2 regions of the Thomasclavelia ramosa DSM 1402 genome follow, and region 2 is predicted to be linked to the other one. Evidence: a T-box and tRNA genes for the amino acid it is inferred to sense, from the RefSeq annotation. Region 2 holds a T-box; the other holds one or more tRNA genes.
What was found. The T-box of region 2 lies ahead of ileS (isoleucine--tRNA ligase). A T-box ahead of a tRNA ligase gene usually reads a tRNA of that ligase, here a tRNA-Ile.

Region 1 (3,430 bases), 610 kb from region 2:
AAACCGAATTGATGCTGATGTTGTCTTGTTAAGTCCTTTGATTTGTTTTGAACAAATTAAAATTGAGCGTTTAGTACGTTGTCCGGTTGATATAATCGGAATTGGTGCTTATGCTTTATTTGATGTTAAGGCAATTTTATTAAAAGCATTTGATGCGATGAGAAAAAAGAGAATCTAATATGTAGGCAACCTATTTAGGCTGCTTTTTTGTTACTTGAAATTGCTGATTATAAAATTGATATAGGATTATAAGGATATATATGAGTGCGATAATATTAACAGCATAATAATTTAAATTAATTAGAAGGCTATTAATAAATGGATCGATGTAATTAACTAAAATAATTCCTAAAAATCCCCACATCAAGCTATAGAACATACAAATACGGCTAGTATAATTGCTAGGTATTTTACCATAATTCCATACTTCTATTTGTGAATCATATGATAAGAAAAAGTGAGTCAAATATTCTAGGGCAGTACAGCCGAATAGTGAATAAAAAAAGATTTCAAAATTATTAGTATGATAAGGGACAATGCTTAAAATCAATAATGCACCAAAGCCATAGATAGGGATAAACGGTCCTTTTAGTAATCCCGATAGATAGAATTCTTTCTTTAAGATTGAAACATATACTGACTCAAGAATAAATCCTAAAAATGTATAAATTGCAAATTTTACCATTATTACCTCCTTTAATAATATATGTAATTAAAAGAGGAATATACAAGAATCTTATCTTAAAGATGAGGTATCAGATACGATGAATATTAATATTAAAAATGAACTTATTATTTTTGATTTAAAATAATAAGTTCATTCAATTTAGTAGTTTTTATTATGTTGCAATGCAAGTATGTTGTTATAAAGATTTATTTTAATAATTTTTTAATATTATTTTCAATTTCTCTTGGCTTTACTAACGGTTCAAAGCGGGCAACGACATCACCCTCTTGATTAACTAAAAATTTTGTGAAGTTCCAGTCGATTCGTTTTGATAAAGTACTATCTTGTTTTTCTTTTAAATATGTATAAAGTGGTGATTCATTTGGGCCGTTGACTTCGATTTTAGCAAATTGCGGAAAACTAACACCATAAGTATCCGCACAAAAAGACATGATTTCTTCCATTGTTCCAGGTGCTTGTTCACCGAATTGATTACATGGGAAATCTAGAATACAAAAACCATAATTATGATATTTTTCATAAAGTTCTTCTAAATCATCATATTGCTCGGTGAATTCACAATCGGTTGCTGTATTGACGATTAGTAAAACTTGATCTTTATAATTATTTAGTGAGATTGTTTGATTGTTATTATCTAATACTTCTATTTCATATAAGTTCATAATTGCCTCCCTTAAATATAAACTATAATCAAAGTATAACAATATTTAGATATGCAAACAAATAATATGCAATGACGATTTTTTTGATAAAATTAAGAAATAAAAAAAATTGTCAAAATTATAAATAAATGCTTGACGGTAAAGAATCTACATGCTATTATATTAGGGCAGTTGATTGATGGGCCTGTAGCTCAGTTGGTTAGAGCGCACCCCTGATAAGGGTGAGGTCGATGGTTCAAATCCATTCAGGCCCACCATTAGTTAATTGCAAATAGATATATATGGGCCTGTAGCTCAGTTGGTTAGAGCGCACCCCTGATAAGGGTGAGGTCGATGGTTCAAATCCATTCAGGCCCACCATATATATTTTAATATTTTGGGGCCTTAGCTCAGCTGGGAGAGCACCTGCCTTGCACGCAGGGGGTCAGCGGTTCGATCCCGCTAGGCTCCACCAATTGTATATTAAGTCTGCTTTGGCAGACTTTTTAATTTATTTAAAGGAGGCAAAATATGACTGGAAAGTTGATAATTCTTGTGGTTTCATTCTTTATTTATTGTTTAATGGGGTGGATTTGGGAATCAATCATTTTGCCTTTATCACGGCATCAAAAACCATATAATCGAGGTTTTTTAAATGGTCCCTGGATTCCTATTTATGGTTTTGGTGCAATGCTGGTAATTGTTTTATTTGATATTCAGCAGGTTAATTATCCTATTTATACTTTATTTATTAGTGGCGGGGTAGTAGCTTGTTTATTAGAATATATTACTTCGTATGTAATGGAGAAACTGTTCCATCGACGCTGGTGGGATTATAGCCAAAAGGCTTTTAATTTGAATGGTCGTGTTTGTTTAGAGGGTTTTATTTGTTTTGGTTTATTTAGTGTTGTGGCAATCGATTATGTTCAGCCTTTTTTTACTAGTAAGCTATTATTAGTTGATGAAAATATTTTATTTGTCTTAAGTGGGGTTTTATCAGTTCTCTTTATTGTTGATACAATTGTATCAACACATGTAGCATTGGATATTGAAAAGAAATTAGAATTAGTAAAACAAGTACTGGAAGAAAGTGAAAATAGATTGATTGCAAGTATTGAGGAAAAACAAAATGAAGCACGTGCATATATTGAAAAACAGCGTCTAGAATGGCAAAAGCAGCAAATCGTCTTAAAATCATTAATTAGACAAAAGAAGTTGTTTAAATATGGGCACCGGCGTTTGATACGTGCGTTCCCTGATTTATTAAAGAGAAAAAAGGATGAGTGATGATGCTGAAGAAATATTTTGGAACTAAACAATTCTATAGAACTGTTATTAGTATTGCTTTTCCAATTATGGCTCAACAGTTTATCACAACGTTTGTAAATTTAATTGATAATGTAATGATTGGCAGTATTGGCAATATTGCATTAACTTCAGTAACGGTGGCAAATCGTTTTTTTCTAATTATGAACTCAATTTTATTTGGGTTATGTGGAGCGGCGGGAATCTATATTGCTCAATTTTTCGGGGCTAAGCAGAAGAAAAATTGCCAAGAGGTATTTAATATTAATATGGCTTTTGCGGTTGGGGCAGGACTTTTATTTACATTAATAATTTTTATTTTTCCTCAATACGCAATTGAATTGTTTTCTAAAACACCGATTATAGTTGATGAGGCGATTAAATATTTACATCTTGCTAAATATACATATATCCCTTTTGCTGTTTCGTTCACTTGTATGATGGCTTTACGAGCAGTTGGTATTAACAAGATTCAGCTAAAAGTGGGGATAGTAGCAGTAATAACTAATACCGCATTAAACTATTGTTTGATTTTTGGAAATTTTGGATTCTTTAAAATGGGAATTCAAGGGGCGGCTATTGCAACGATTATTGCTCGACTTGTTGAAATGGCAATATATTTGATTATTTTATATCGAAATAAACATTTCTTTAGTTTTGATTTAAAAGGGATAATTAGAATTAATGTCAACTTATTAACCAGTATTGTTCGTAAAGCAATTCCTTTGACAATCAATGAAATTTTGTTTTCATTGGGACAAGCTTTAATTTTTATGTCATATATGCGATGTGACGA
Region 2 (3,430 bases):
TAATACGAAACGCATTGTATTTCTAATTTTACGATAATTTTCAGAAATTTGTTTCATAATATCATTACTGATTCTTACATCTTGCTGGTAAGCTACTGAAGTTGCCCATAATCTTACAATATCAGCTCCATATTGGTTAACTAATTTAATTGGATCAACAGTATTACCTAATGATTTAGACATTTTATTGCCTTTGCCATCTAAAACAAATCCATGTGATAAAACTGTTTTGTATGGTGCACAACCATGAGCTGCTGTTCCAACAATCAGTGAAGAGTTAAACCAGCCACGGTATTGATCACTACCTTCAAAATATAAATCAACTGGATAACGATATCCCCGTTCAATCATACATCCAGTATGGCTGGAACCTGAGTCAAACCATACATCCATAATATCTTTTTCTTTTTTAAAGATACCATTTGGTGAATGTTCATTTATATATCCTTCTGGTAATAAATCTTTTTCATCACGTTCAAACCAAACATTTGAACCATATTTTCTAAATAAATTAGAAATATGTTTAAAAACTTCTTCTTCCATAATCGGTGTTCCATCTTCACAATAAATGATTGGAATCGGTACTCCCCAAGATCTTTGACGAGAAATACACCAGTCACCACGATCTTTAATCATATTATAAATACGAATATGTCCCCACTCATTTAACCAGTTAACTTTATCAATCTCACTTAATAATTTCTCTCTGATTTTATCAACTGAACAGAACCATTGATCAGTCGCTCTAAAAATAATTGGTTTTTTAGTACGCCAATCATGTGGATAACTATGTGTAATAAATTCAAGCTTTAATAAAACTCCTAATTCATCTAGTTTCATTGTAACTGTTTTATTTGCATCATCTACATATTGACCTTCTAGCCATTCACCACAGTCTTTCATCATACATCCATGTTCATCAACGTTACAATATGCTGGTAAACCATATTTTTGTCCGACGAAAAAGTCATCTGCTCCGAATCCTGGTGCTGTATGAACGCAACCAGTCCCCGCCTCAGCAGTAACATGATCACCTAAGATCACTAATGATTCACGATCATATAAAGGATGTTGACAAGTGATTAATTCTAACTCACTACCTTTAAAGTTTTTGATTACTTTATACTCAGTAATTTCAAATTTTTCCATTAATGAATCAACTAATTCATTTAGAACGATTAATTTTCCTTTAGTTGTTTCAATCAGTGCATAATCGTAACGCTCATTTAAACAAATTGCCAGGTTTGCAGGAATAGTCCAAGGTGTAGTTGTCCAAATAACAAAGCTAGTATCAGTATCTAAGATTCCTTTACCGTCTTTAACAGCAAATTTAACAAAAATAGTCGGACTCTTAATATCATGATATTCAATCTCAGCCTCTGCTAAAGCTGATTCACTTGATGGTGACCAATAGACAGGTTTTAACCCTTTAAAAATTAATCCATCCATTGCCATTTTTGCAAATACATCAATTTGATTAGCTTCAAACTCGGGCATTAAAGTCAAATATGGATGTTTATAATCAGCAAATGTCCCCATTCTGATTAATTGTTCCATTTGTTTATTTACTTGCTCATGAGCATATTCATCACATTTTTCTCTAAAAGCCGCTGTAGACATTTCTTTACGATTTACCCCTAATTTTTGAATCGCATTTTCAATTGGTAATCCATGCGTATCCCAACCAGGAATATATGGCGTATAGCGTCCCTCCATATTATTGTAACGACAGATAACATCTTTGATTACCTTATTTAACATATGTCCCATATGCATATTACCATTGGCATATGGTGGACCATCATGAAAAACAAAATCTTCTTTCCCTTTGTTTTGCTCAATTACTCTTTCGTACATGTTCTCTTTTTGCCAGCGTTCAACATACTTAGGTTCTTTTTTAGGAAGATTCCCACGCATTTCGAACTCAGTTTTTGGCATTAATAGTGTGTCCTTATAGTTCATTTCTTTTCCTCCAAATAAATTAAAAAACGTCCTTTCAAAATAAAAGGACGAATAATTCGCGGTACCACCTTAATTCGTATTTTCCAATACGCACTCAAACATCTTAACGCGATTAACGGCAACCCCTACTAATTTCAAGGTGCTACTCCAGAGTGATCCATTATAATAATAGTTACTGATTTTCACCATCCATCAGCTCTCTACAAACATCTTACTATAAACTGTCTCTTTCATCGTATTTAGTTATCTTCATCTTCTTCGTTAATAAGATTAAAGACTTCCGAATTATCGATTGAATCCAAAATATCTTGGGACATTTTTTGAACCGATGAACGGAATTTAATTGCCTGATCTTTAAAATCATTCATCTCACTAGATAAACTACGAACATAGTCCAATGATTCTTTTAAGATCATATTGGCATTGCGTTTAGCCTTATCAATCAATTCACTTGCTTCTTTTAAGGCTAGACGAGCAATTTCTTCATTAGTTTTTTCGGTAATATTGACACGATGCTGCAATAGCGAGTTTTGTTCTTTAACATGATCTAATTCATCTGTTAAACTAGCAACTTGCTGCTTTAGTGATGCTAACTCAGCTTGATAATCATCTATTTTACTATCAACTTGTTGAACACTATAGCCCCTAAATTGCTTTTTAAATTCACTCATCGTCTCACTCCCCTACTTATAAAAATACCCTTCAACGACATAATTATCCTGTTTAGTTCGTCGTTTAGTATCGACAAATTTAACTCTTCCATGACGTCTTAACGATATTATATCACTATTATTACACAAATAATTTATTTCTTCAACTTCTTTATGATTAACTTTTACAAAACCTGATTGAATATAACTGACAGCCTTGCTTCGAGGCACTCCATATAAAGTTGAAACAACTTTATCTAAACGAAATGAGGAGACAATAAAAGTTTTACTTATATATTGATGTTTAATTGTAATAATCTCTTCACTCTCTAAAATTTTAACTTTACTACGTTTAATTTTAATTAAGTTATTTTTTACATACTCATAGATTTTTGCATCCATGGCAACATAAAAATTATCCTCATACTCATAAATATCCCCAAATAATTCGCGTTTAACCCCTAAAGACATTAATGCTCCTAAAATATCTCGATGATTCAATGTACCAAATGGTTTTGCATAACTTATTTTAGCTAAAACTATTTCAAAATCTTCTTTTTCAATTTGATAAAATGATGGTGCAATAATCAAACGTTTCATTTCACTATCAACCATTCCACCATCTTCAATAACAATCAAATCATTTTGATTCCCTACAATGCTATAAACAATTGATTGATGATATGGATTTAAAAATTTAGTTAAAACAAGTCTTTGTTTATATAGAGCTTGATCTTTAAACTCTAATACCTTTTTAACAAAAACTTCTTCACCTTTAAAATGCTCTATCATAATTAAAAAGTATTAGCTAAGCTAAT

Region 1: it has a tRNA-Ile gene. The T-box ahead of ileS (isoleucine--tRNA ligase) is inferred to sense a tRNA for this amino acid. The anticodon was not compared.

Annotation. Positions count from the first base shown of each region.
Region 1 is NZ_CP036346.1:2,653,047-2,656,476, reverse strand. Features, by position in the region: gene EYR00_RS12765 (hypothetical protein) at 1-178, shown strand, start outside; gene EYR00_RS12760 (putative ABC transporter permease) at 191-685, opposite strand; gene EYR00_RS12755 (glutathione peroxidase) at 874-1,350, opposite strand; tRNA gene EYR00_RS12750 (tRNA-Ile) at 1,531-1,607, shown strand; tRNA gene EYR00_RS12745 (tRNA-Ile) at 1,634-1,710, shown strand; tRNA gene EYR00_RS12740 (tRNA-Ala) at 1,729-1,804, shown strand; gene EYR00_RS12735 (putative ABC transporter permease) at 1,861-2,616, shown strand; gene EYR00_RS12730 (MATE family efflux transporter) at 2,619-3,430, shown strand, end outside.
Region 2 is NZ_CP036346.1:2,047,571-2,051,000, forward strand. Features, by position in the region: gene ileS (isoleucine--tRNA ligase) at 1-1,962, opposite strand, end outside; T-box leader at 2,003-2,205, opposite strand; gene EYR00_RS09960 (DivIVA domain-containing protein) at 2,202-2,633, opposite strand; gene EYR00_RS09965 (YlmH family RNA-binding protein) at 2,646-3,404, opposite strand.